Regions from separate parts of the Jeotgalicoccus sp. S0W5 genome, predicted to be linked through region 3. Evidence: predicted binding sites of a transcription regulator. Region 3 holds the regulator's gene; each other region holds the start of a gene.
What was found. Region 3 encodes CtsR, which represses protease genes until heat stress. Its sites were predicted from a motif close to ATGGTCAATAAAGGTCAAACA; they were not measured.
Positions count from the first base shown of each region.

Region 1: clpP (ATP-dependent Clp endopeptidase proteolytic subunit ClpP) is a predicted target of CtsR. The motif match lies at 2,663-2,683, and genes of this name have one in related genera.
Region 2: EYB29_RS00185 (ATP-dependent Clp protease ATP-binding subunit) is a predicted target of CtsR. The motif match lies at 2,051-2,071, and genes of this name have one in related genera.

Region 1 covers NZ_SIRQ01000018.1:200,500-204,771, forward strand. Annotated here, with positions in the region: gene EYB29_RS10900 (phosphoglycerate kinase) at 1-792, opposite strand, end outside; gene EYB29_RS10905 (glutaredoxin family protein) at 936-1,187, opposite strand; gene EYB29_RS10910 (threonine/serine exporter family protein) at 1,190-1,651, opposite strand; gene EYB29_RS10915 (threonine/serine exporter family protein) at 1,663-2,460, opposite strand; tRNA gene EYB29_RS10920 (tRNA-Arg) at 2,471-2,542, opposite strand; gene clpP (ATP-dependent Clp endopeptidase proteolytic subunit ClpP) at 2,740-3,324, shown strand; gene EYB29_RS10930 (TIGR01777 family oxidoreductase) at 3,414-4,272, shown strand, end outside.
Region 2 covers NZ_SIRQ01000001.1:26,627-30,898, forward strand. Annotated here, with positions in the region: gene EYB29_RS00170 (DMT family transporter) at 1-363, shown strand, start outside; gene EYB29_RS00175 (VOC family protein) at 374-1,321, shown strand; gene EYB29_RS00180 (hypothetical protein) at 1,339-1,761, shown strand; gene EYB29_RS00185 (ATP-dependent Clp protease ATP-binding subunit) at 2,208-4,272, shown strand, end outside.
Region 3 covers NZ_SIRQ01000004.1:214,286-218,557, forward strand. Annotated here, with positions in the region: gene EYB29_RS07555 (ATP-dependent Clp protease ATP-binding subunit) at 1-612, opposite strand, end outside; gene EYB29_RS07560 (protein arginine kinase) at 613-1,629, opposite strand; gene EYB29_RS07565 (UvrB/UvrC motif-containing protein) at 1,619-2,134, opposite strand; gene EYB29_RS07570 (CtsR family transcriptional regulator) at 2,139-2,606, opposite strand; gene EYB29_RS07575 (NupC/NupG family nucleoside CNT transporter) at 2,820-4,031, shown strand; gene EYB29_RS07580 (ZIP family metal transporter) at 4,079-4,272, opposite strand, start outside.

The DNA.
Region 1 (4,272 bases), on a different contig from region 3:
CGGAAGAATTAACCGACCTTCTGCTTGCTCAAGTAAGTCTTCTGCAATCTTGATGTTATCTTCTTCTATTAATGAGGTACCGATTGAATGACCTGCAGCTTTAAGAAAAGTATTCGCCATTCCTCCTCCGATTAACACCTTGTCTGCTTTAGATAGAAGATTCTCAATAACGCTAATTTTGTCTGATACTTTCGCACCACCTAATATTGCTACAAATGGTGTTTTTGGTTCGTCGACAGCATTACCTATGAACTCAATTTCTTTTTTCATCAAGAACCCAGAAACGGTAGGTAAATGTTCACTAATGCCTACATTTGATGCATGTGAGCGGTGTGCAGTACCAAATGCATCATTTACAAATACATCTCCAAGTGATGCCCAGTACTTACCAAGCTCTGGATCGTTTTTACTTTCTTTGGAACCGTCTAAATCTTCATATCTTGTATTTTGAATCAGTAAAATTTCACCGTCAGGTAAACTGCTCACAGCTTCTTCTAAGTCATCACCACGCGTCTTATCGCTGAATAATACTTCCTTGTCCATCAGCTCACTTAAGCGCTTCGCAACAGGTGCGAGTGTGTAAGTTTCTTTATCTTCTTGAGATTTCACACGTCCGAGGTGGGATAGTAGAATGACCTTACCACCTTTTGCTAGAACATAAGAGATAGTTTTAATCGCAGCCTTGATGCGGTTGTCATCTGTAATCTCACCATCTTTTAAGGGCACATTAAAATCTGCTCTAATTAAAACTTTTTTACCTTTTAATTCTACATCGTCAAGAGTCTTTTTCATGAATACGCCTCCAAGTATATATTCAATTTTATTATACATATCTCACTTAGTGATTTAAACTACAAAAGTAATTTTACATTGATGTAAACACATCCATAAAAAAACGGACACCCTTTATAAGGATCTCCGTTAGTATCAAATATTTATTTATGTTCACGTATATAATCGTAAATTGTCACAAAATCAAGTACGCCTTCTTGAATGACCTCATCACCATTCGATAAGACAGGAATGCGTACCATGTATTCTTCTTGCAGTTCATTGTCTTCGTCGATGTTGACTTCAGTTAATTGAACAAGATCATTTCTTAGTTCAGATAAAGCCAGTCTGATTTGGAGTTTACCTTCATTACATAACGCACAATCGTTACGCATGTAATAAGTAAGATTAAGCATGGTCAAGCCTCTTTCTTCCACAAATTTTTTACTTCACGTTTAAGCGTCTGCATCAATGAATCAATCATTTCAGTGGAGATAATACCCATAGCAATCGCCATGGATACTAAGGCCACTTGGAAGCCGTAAGCTAGAGCCATATCGTATTGGGTCATGACCACACTACGCATGGCATTATATGCTGTACCACCAGGTACCAAAGGAATGATACCACAAGTTATAAAGATGATGACTGGCGCCCTAAGTTTGCGACTGCTTAAGATAGAAACCGCAGTCAATACAATAGCCCCTAAAAAGGACGCGATTGGCGCTTCTGCACCGATTTCTGTTGCTATATAGTAAACAATCCAACCTAAGGCACCACTAATACCACCTGCGACAATTGTTCTTCTCGGTGCGTTAAACAGGACACCAAAACCCGCTGATGCAAAGAAACTTAAAATCAATTGGAAAAAATAAGTCATGATTCTCCCTCCTACATCAACATGAATATGAGACCTACACCTGCACCGATAGCAATCGCAGTTAAGGAAGCCTCAGCACCCTTCATAGTGCCGGCTAGCATGTGGCCACGAATCATTTCTCGAATCGCATTTGTGATTAAGACACCAGGCACTAAGGGCATGACTGCAGCGATAATAATTGTTTCGACATTGACACCAGGACCATAGTTTACATAAAGAACAGAAAATAAAGCAATAAAGAACGAAGCAAAGAATTCATTGAAAAACTTAATTTTGGTATAACGCTGAATACTTTCTGTAATTAAGACTCCTAACATGCCACCAAATGCTGCAATAGGAATGTCCACAATAGTGCCATTAAAAAGAAGTAAAAACATTGCTGCTACAATACCACCTGCGATAATCACCAGCCATAGTGGAAACATCTTAGTTTCATGAATCGTTTCAATCGTCTCAATCGCCTCATCAATGGGTAATCCTTTAGTAATTTGTCTAGACAAATCATTAATATTAACGACTTTTTCTAAGTTGTTTGCACGCTCTTCGATACGAATCGTTTGAGAAAGTGCGTAATCATTCATTGATAGTATGATTACTGTTGTTGTCACGAACACTTGGACATTACCGATACCATAGTTGTTAGCCATACGTAGCATCGTATCTTCAATGCGGTAGGTCTCAGCGCCGCTCTCTAATAAGATCTTGCCACTATTTAAACAAACATAGAAGACTTTACGAACAAACTTATCATCTAAACTAACGTCAGGTTTATCGACTGTTTCAAGTGCTTCGACTGACAAATCACTCACCTCTTTTTAGCACCCCCGAGAAGAATTGAACTCCCATCTCAAGAACCGGAATCTTACGTGTTATCCATTACACCACGGGGGTAAAATATAAAAATAACAAAACTCATTATATCAAGAATGATAGGACTATTAAAGCCTTAAATATTGACTCTCTTGGGACGATAGTAATAAGATAAATGTCATATTGATTTAAAGGTTATTATCTTTGACCTTGTTTGACTAATGTGTTATAAATAAATAAGAGATTATGCTAGATCATTAATTTAGGAGGCAAAAAATATGAATTTAATACCTACAGTAATTGAACAAACTAACCGCGGTGAACGTGCATACGATATTTACTCAAGACTGTTGAAGGATAGAATCATCATGATTGGTAGTGCAATTGATGATAACGTTGCAAACTCTGTAGTCAGTCAGCTTCTATTCTTACAAGCTCAAGACTCTGAAAAAGATATCTATCTATATATTAACTCACCAGGTGGTAGTGTCACAGCTGGTATGGCAATCTATGATACGATTCAACACATCAAGCCTGATGTTCAAACAATTAGCTTAGGCCTTGCTGCTTCAATGGGATCATTCCTTTTAACAGCTGGTGCCAAAGGTAAACGCTATGCTTTACCAAATGCTGAGATAATGATTCACCAACCACTAGGTGGTGCTCAAGGTCAGGCGACTGAAATTGAGATCGCAGCTAAACATATCTTACAAACACGTGAAAAACTCAATAAAATCTTAGCTGAACGTACAGGTCAACCACTAGAGAAAATCGAGAAAGATACTGACCGTGATAACTTCATGACAGCTGAAGAAGCTAAAGAATATGGTCTAATCGACCACGTAATGGAACCAGAAAAATAATATATTATGAACGAAAAGCGTTTAGGTCACGTGACTTAAACGCTTTTTTTTATTATTATGAAATTAGAATAAACTCAGGAGGTTGTCTAGTGAATATACTTATTTCCGGTGGAACTGGTTTTATCGGCAGTCATCTTACTAATGTTTTAAAGAAAGATCGCCATCACGTCTATATTTTAAGTCGGCAGTCTAAATCAAGTGAACATCCCTACGTGCATTATATAAAGTACGATGAAGATAACTATAATGATCTATCTTGGACTAAAGAATTACCAGAAGAAATCGATTTAGTCTATAACTTCTCAGGCGCCTCGTTAAATAATAAATGGACAGATTATTATAAAGATTTAATATTATCGAGCCGTTTAAACATGACCAATATGCTCTATCAATGGCTTTTTGATTCTAAAATTAAACCGCTCGCCTTTGTTAATGCAAGTGCAATCGGTTACTATCCGACAAGTAAACTTGTTGAGTATGATGAGTACGACGTCTTGTCACCGAATGACTTCTTATCTACAGTGGTAAATAAGTGGGAAGGTGCTGCGAGACAAATTGAATCTTTAGGTATCCGAACTGTGTATACACGTTTCGGCTTAATCTTATCTCGTGAGGAAGGTGCCTTACCTATTCTCGAAAAATTATATAAGGCAAACTTAGGTGGAAATATTGCTTCTAGTCGTCAGTGGTACTCTTGGATTCACATTGACGATGTCATTAACGCCTTATATTTTGTTGGACTCAACCAAGATATAGATGGACCTGTAAATATTACAGCACCCGTCGCTGTGAGACAAAAGGAATTCTCTAAAGTACTCAGCGCCGTACTCGGCACACCAAATTTCTTTAAAACACCGAACTTCTTGTTAAACAGTTTGCTCGGTGAGCGCTCAATGTTAATTACTGAAGGTCAAAAAGTCCACCCAAGACGCTTGTTAAACAATGAGT
Region 2 (4,272 bases), on a different contig from region 3:
GTAAACTCACCACTAACAGGTGCATTCCTATCATTTTTAGTAGGAACAATTATTCTGTTTCTGCTAGTAATTTTTATCGATAAAAACCTGAAGCCCGTGAGTCGACCATTTACCGAGAAAGCACCTCTTTGGGTTTGGTTAGGTGGTGCATTTGGTGCCTGCTACGTATCGATTAATATTTTACTAGTCGGTATCATCGGTACCGGCCCAACCGTTGTACTCGTTCTATTTGGACAAATTACAGGCAGTATACTCGTGCAACAATTTGGATTGTTCCGTTCAGTTAAAACACCAACAGCTCCAATCCAAGTGCTTGGTTTAATCGTTATGCTGGTCGGTGTAGTTTTAATTAACTTATTCTAGGAGGATTTATATGAATTCAGTACTCGGACATCACCATATTTCAATGATGACAAAAGATGCAGAAGAGAATAATCGATTTTACAATGAAGTGCTCGGTTTAAGACGTTTAAAAGTAACAGTCAATCAAGATGATCCGTCTATGTATCATATATTTTTTGGCGATAAGAAGGGGACACCAGGTACTGAACTTACCTTTTTTGAAATGCCTAATATCGGACAGACACATAAAGGCACCAATGCGATAACTAAAATTGGCTTATTGGTTAAAGACGAAGCGGCTTTAAGTTATTGGCAACAACGCTTTGACGAATATGGGGTAGAATACGGTAGTATCAAACAGTTCGCAGGTAGAAGAGGCTTACCGTTTGCAGATTCAGATGGCTTACATTTAGTCCTTCAAGTGGCAGACCAAGTCGACGGGAACTATCTTCCTTGGGAAGACTCAGCAGTCCCTCTAGAACACCAAATTATTAGTATGGGGACAGTTGAGTTGACGGCAAAACGATTGGATAAGCTTGAAAAAACACTGATTGAACTGTTCGATTATGAAAAGGTAGCAGGTGGTGACAACCAACGTCTTTATAGACCGAAAAATGGTAGTCATGAAGGTGAAATTTTAACTGTTTACAAAGATGGACCAAGAGAAAAACAAGGGCGTGGCAGTGTACATCATCTAGCGATTAATGTTCGAAATGATGATGAGCTCGAGTTTTGGCATGAGAGGGTAACGAAGAGGGGCTTTCGCTCAACTGGTGTCATTGACAGACACTTTTTTAAGAGTATGTATTTCAGAGAATCAAACGGCATAATGTTTGAAATTGCAACTTTAGATGGCCCCGGAATGACAGAGGATGAAGCGAATAAATCACTAGGAAATCACTTAGACTTACCGCCATTCCTAGAAGAGAAAAGAATACAAATAGAAGAAGATTTAATCAAACTATCATTTATTGAATAAAATGTGAGGAATTTCAAATGACTCAACTATTAGATAATTCAAAATTAGAAGATGTAACCATTCATACAATTACGTATATTGATGACATTGTCGGTCTGGGAGAAAAAAGACTGTCGATTGATCGTAAACATTTTGATGACTTAGAAATTTCAGAATCATTATTAAAAATGCATATTAATAGAGCCTCATTAGAAGAATTTACTAAGGAAAGAAATAAAGAGCTACTAGAATATGAGAATTACTCAGAATTTGATCATCTTAATAGTATGGTCGCTATGCTAGAGCACGATTTCTTTAGTATAGACAAAGTGAAGTTTTTTTATAGAGATGAAAACCATCTATCCGGTGAAGCGGTCATAGACACTTCAGATGAAGAACAAGTAAAAATGACTAGTGAGGTCAGTGGTAAATCGCTTATATTAACAATAGAATTACGATAAAAGAAATCCGTACATGTGATCGTGACTACATGTACGGATTTTATCTTACAGTAAATTTACGAATTTTTTCTTTCTTGGAAGTTGTAAGATTTCTACTAATTAATCAGTTAAAGCTTGATTCCATTTATCATTATAATTTGATGCGCAGTTTAAGACATCATAAGTCATAATAAGGATGAACTTCTAACATGAAGGCTACATGGTTCTTCACTTCAATCAAAGTTAGATTTTGTAAAGAAAAAGTATAAAAAACTTGAAAGTCAAACAAGGTCAATGTATAATAAAGTTATAAGTCAAAGATAGTCAAACTTCTCGGTAGGATTATTAATTTGGTAAGCACATAATTTGAAGTCACTGATGTCAGGCTTTATACTATAATCATAGTCAAATATAGTCAAAGTCAATACGAACTATGATTGAAACACTTTTAAAAGGAGGAAACACACATGAAATGTCAAAATTGTGGTATTAACGAAGCAAATGTTAACCTTGCAATGAATTTTAATAACCAAAAAATGCAGGTTCATTTATGTGACAGCTGTTTCCAAGAAATTCAAGGACAAATGATGAACTCTAACGATTTCTTTAAAGGTCAAAATAATGCAATGAATAACAATAAATACTTTAACGGACAAGGAAACAGTGCAACGAGCACTAGAACAAGAGAAGAAAGCAATAGAGACGGACTTTTAGATCAATTAGGTAATAATATTTCCGACGAGGCGAGAGCTGGGAAAATTGATCCTGTAATTGGTCGTGACAAAGAAGTTAAACGTGTCATTGAAACACTTAATAGAAGAAATAAAAACAACCCTGTACTCATCGGTGAACCTGGTGTTGGTAAAACTGCCATTGCTGAAGGCTTAGCACTTAAAATTGTTGAGGGCAACGTTCCTACGAAGTTGATGGACAAAGAAATTTATGTTTTAGATGTCGCATCACTAGTCGCGAACACTTCTATGCGTGGACAGTTTGAAGAACGTATGAAGCAGTTAATCTCTGAATTGAAAGAACGAAAAGAGGTCATCTTATTTATAGATGAAATTCACCAAATTGTTGGAGCAGGTTCTGCTGAAAGTTCACAAATGGATGCTGGTAACATTCTAAAACCAGCACTTGCACGAGGTGAACTACAGATCATCGGTGCAACAACGCTAAAAGAATATCGTCAAATTGAAAAAGATGCAGCGCTTGAGCGTCGTTTACAGCCAATCATTGTTAAAGAACCAAGTTTAGAAGAATCTGTATTAATCCTTAAAGGTATTAAAGATCGCTATGAAAAATTCCATGAGGTCAATTACTCTGATGATGCAATTGAAGCATTTGTTAACTTATCTAATAGATATATTCAAGATCGTTTCTTACCAGATAAGGCAATTGACTTAATGGATGAAGTCGGTGCACGACTCAACCTGTCTAATGCTGAAAATGATACGGAGTCTATTAAACTAAAATTAGACAAAATTGCTAAAGAAAAAGATGAAGCTGCTGAACAAGAAGACTATGAAACTGCAGCACACTTAAAATATCAAGAATTACAACTACAAAAACAACTAGATGCAGCAGAGGATGAACAAAAGACTTTAGATGTTGATGTCACAGATATTCAATTAATTGTAGAAGAGAAAACAGGTATTCCTGTAACAAAAATACAAGCAGAAGAACAAAATCAGATGAGACATCTGAGTGAAAATCTTAGTTCTAAAGTAATTGGGCAAGAACAAGCGGTAGATAAGGTAGCGAAAGCGGTCAGAAGAAGCCGTGCTGGACTAAAATCTAAATATCGTCCAATAGGTTCCTTCCTATTCGTTGGCCCAACTGGTGTTGGTAAAACGGAATTAACCAAAGCATTAGCTGAGGAAATTTTCGGTACAAGAGACTCTATGATTAGATTAGATATGTCTGAGTACATGGAAAAACATGCTGTCTCTAAAATTATCGGTTCACCTCCAGGTTACGTTGGTCACGAAGAAGCAGGACAACTAACAGAAAAAGTACGTCACAATCCTTATACAATTATTCTTTTAGATGAAATTGAAAAGGCACACCCTGATGTACAAAATATGTTCCTTCAAATTATGGAGGATGGTCAGCTTACTGATTCTCATGGTCGTACTGTTAGCTTTAAAGAAACAGTAATCATCATGACAAGTAACGCTGGTACAGGAGATAACAACGCTAGTGTTGGATTTAATGCGAATCAACATGAGTCAGTAACGACACTTGAGAACTTAAGTGATTACTTCAAACCTGAATTCTTAAACAGATTTGATGCAATTATTAACTTCAATGAATTGTCCGAAGAAAATCTGATGGAAATTACTGATTTAATGCTTAATGAGCTATCAGAGACACTTAAGGAAAATGATATTAACATCACTGTAACTGAAGACGCTAAGAAAAAATTAGTGAGCCTCGGTTACGATAAACGCTTTGGTGCTAGACCATTGAGAAGGGTGATTCAAGATAGAATTGAAGACCAACTTACTGATTTAATATTAGAATCGGATG
Region 3 (4,272 bases):
GGGATTGTTCTTCGTTCTACGGCTTAGCACTTCTATAACACGTGTAATCTCACTAGAACGACCAATCACTGGATCTAACTGACTCTCTCTGGCCATTTGAGTTAAGTCACGTGCCAAAGAGTCTAATGTCGGCGTATTTGTATCTTTTTGGACACTTGAATGTGACTGGAAAGCTTCTGGATTACCAAGCATTTTAATCACTGCTGCACGTGCTTTAGTAATATTTAAGTCAAGATTAGCCAATACTCTCGCTGCCACGCCCTCACTCTCACGAATCAGGCCTAATAGTAAGTGTTCTGTACCTACAAAATTGTGATGTAGTTTACGAGCTTCATCCATAGATAACTCAATTACTTTTTTAGCACGCGGTGTATAGTGAATCGATGATGCTTTTTCTGTACCCGTTGTTATTAAATTGTGCACTTCTTCATTAACTCGTTGTTCATCGATATTAAACGATGCTAGAACTTTTGCAGCGATGCCTTCTTTTTCTTTTACCAAACCTAATAGTAAATGTTCTGTACCGATATTAGAGTTTTTAAGTGTGATCGCTTCTTCTTGGGCAAATGCGAGTACTTTTTGTGCTCGCTCTGTCAGTTTTCCAAATAGCATCTATTTCCCTCCTAATAGTTCGCGTGTCAGTGTCGCCCGTAATCTTTCGTGCTGATTATTTGGTCGACTAGTGTCATATTCAAATTCATTCAGTTTTTGGCTAATAAAAGCCGGTTGGATTTGTTGAAACCATGCTTGAAAGTTAAAACGGTCAAAATCTATATAGCCTAAATCAATCCCTAGTTTCACATTACTCAAATGCATTGCTGCTTCTTTTAAAGGTAATTTGTAGGCGTATTGTAGAATACCAAAAGAACGATTGACAGCGTCACAGGTTTCTAAAGTTTTTAATTGCTCTCTTGCGCTACGTTCTTCTTCAATAATGCGTTCTTTTAATTCTGTCAAATTTTCAATGATATCTGTTTCACTAAAACCAAGCGTCACTTGATTCGATAACTGGTAAACAGAACCAATGGGCTTAGACCCTTCCCCGTATATACCTCGTAAAGTAAAACCAAAGCGCGTTAAATTATTATGAAAACGTTGAATTCTTTTCAAGGCTGTCAAGGCAGGTAAATGCAGCATTATAGAGGCTCTCATTCCTGTCCCTAGATTAGTCGGGCAAGCTGTAAGATAGCCGTATCGTTCATCAAATGCATACTCTATCTTACTCTCTAATGTATCATCTATAGCACTTGCTTTCTCGTATAGCGACTCAAGGGATTCATTTACACCGAGACTTTGAATTCGTAAATGATCTTCCTCACCAATCATCACCGACACGTCTTCCTCTTCATTGATGAAGACACTTTCTCCATTTTGTGAAAATCTAGGACTAATCAAATGCTTTTCGACCAATAAGGCACGGCCTACATCAGTAAATTCAGATAAGCGGAGACGAGTCAAATTAGGTAAAGTTTTCTCTACTATTTTACCAAGCGCTGTGATGTCTTCATCATCTTCAAGCATATGTGTGAAAGGTACACCATTAATATTCCGTGCTAGCCTCACACGTGAGGAAAGTTCAATATCAGTGACTGCTGTTCTATTGAGCCACTTACTAATATTATTCTCCATGTGACTCACCATCCTTCAGTGCCTGAATCTGGTCTCTAATCACCGCTGCTTCTTCAAAGGCCTGGGTTTTCACCTTGTCATCTAGTCTCTGTTGTAAGGACTCTATGTCTCTTTTGAGGCGCAGTGCATCTACTTTTTGATGAGGAATCTTCCCAAGATGTCTATTTTGGTTCAGCTGCACACGTTCAACAATTTGAGGTACGTATTCGCCGAAGTAGTCATAGCAATAACTACAACCAAACAAGCCATTGTCGACGACGCTTCTTAATGTTGAACCACATGATGGACATTCAGGCGCTTCAACTTCAACCTCTTTTTTCTCTGCATTAGCCGCTAACATCTTCAGTAATGTATGGATGTCAAAAGGATTATCCACTTGATAGTCATTCACGTGTAGCGATTTTTCAGCACACTGCTCACACAAATACCGTACATTTTGAGCAAGACCTAAGTCTTCCGAAATATGGACTGTGGCTTCATTTTCGTTACATATCTCACACTTCATATATTCACTCCTTAGCGTACAGTATTGCCGTGATTACACGGCGTAAAATTTTCGCTCTTAAGCGGTCTCTATAAGGTAACTCAATGGATAGAACTTCTCTTTCCATAACAGCATCGATGATCTGTGCTTCTCTATAGGTAATAACACCATTTTCAAACATTGATTGAACAAGGTGACCCGCATTCAACTGAGATATGTTATCCCCAATAAGATTTTGTAAGTGCGCTAAGTATTCTGTCTCAGAATGTGTTTCTACTTTGGTGATTCTTATATAGCCGCCACCGCCACGTTTACTTTCAACGACGTAGCCATGTTCATTTGTAAAACGCGTTTTGATAACATAGTTTAACTGCGACGGTACGCAATCAAATTTTTCAGCGATGTGCGCACGTTTTATTTCAACGACTTCGTTACCGGATTTCTCAATCATTTCTTTTAAATATTTTTCAATAATATCCGACATATTACGCATCTCATCACTCTCCCTTGACCTACTTTGACTAAAGTATACAAGTTGTGAACAAAATTGGCAAATAACATGTTTATTTTTAATTAAAAGGGTTTATTTTTGGAACCGGTTGCATTATAATAATTTAGTATCGCATAAATGTATCATTTGGTATATAATTTACAAATGAAATCATTTTCAATATTTCTTACATAATAATTTTTGGAGGCTTTCACAATGAGTATTGTAATGGGAATAGTTGGTATACTATTCACTGTCTTTCTTGCTTGGATTGCAAGTAGCAACAAAAAACTTGCGTTCAAACATTGGAAGAACATATTAATATTAGTTGCATTACAGTTTATCGCTACGTTCTTATTCCTTAACACTACGGGTGGACAAACGATTATCCTTGGTTTAGCGAACGGTTTCGACTACTTACTAGGATATGCAAGAGAAGGTGCACAATTTGTGTTTGGAGATTTGATGACGAACGCGGAAGGCGAACCAGTTGATGTATTCCTATTCAACGTGCTTATACCGATCATCTTTATCTCAGCAATTATCGGTATTCTTTCTTACACTAGAATCTTACCTTTCATCATAAAAGGATTAGGCTTCTTACTGACTAAGATTACTGGAATGCCATACATCGAGTCATACAATGGTGCGGCATCTATGATGCTTGGACAGTCAGAGGTATTCGTATCTCTTAAAAATCAGCTGCCTAAGCTTACAACACGTCGTTTATATACATTAGCTGCACAGGCAATGAGTTCAATTTCACTTTCTATTGTCGGCGCATTCTTTACAATGTTAGACCCTCAATTTGTCATCATTGCGATTGTACTGAACTTATTCAGTGTTTACATCATCGTACACATCATCAATCCATATGATGAAGTTATCGAAGATGGTGACATTGAAATCTCAACTAATCCAGAAAAAGGTAAATCTTTCTTCCAAGTCCTTGGTGATTACATCATCGATGGTGGTAAAATCGTACTCGTCGTTGGTTCGATGTTAATTGGTTTCATCGCTCTAATCGGTTTACTGAACCAGATTTTCTTATTAATTCCTGGTTCAAACCTTTCATTCCAAGATATCTTGGGCTACATCTTTATGCCAGTTGCCTTCCTAATGGGTATTCCTTGGGCTGAGGCACAAACTGCCGGTTCATTAATGGCAACTAAGTTAATCACTAACGAATTTGTTGCAATTCTTGAATTCATAAATGTTGCAGAAGGACTTTCTGAGAAGACACAAGCAATGATTTCAGTATTCTTAATCTCATTTGCTAACTTTGGTTCAATCGGTATCATCGCTGGTTCTGTTAAAGGACTTCACGGTGAGAGCGGAGACAAAGTTGCGAGATTCGGCCTTAAACTAGTATACGGTGCGACTCTTGTATCTATCTTAAGCTCTGTAATCATCGGTTTCTTCTATTAAAATTTATAAATTTTAAGCCTCTAGGGAAGACCCTAGAGGCTTTTTTGTTATCCTAAAGCTACGTCTAATACCATCATCACAGAAAATCCAATCAGGAATGCAAAGACTGCTGCATCGGAATGACCATTTTTTTGTGTGCTTGGAATAACTTCCTCCACCACCACAAATATCATTGCACCTGCACCTGCAGCTAAAGCATACGGCAATACTGGCTCCATTGAGGCCACAAGCAAGACACCAA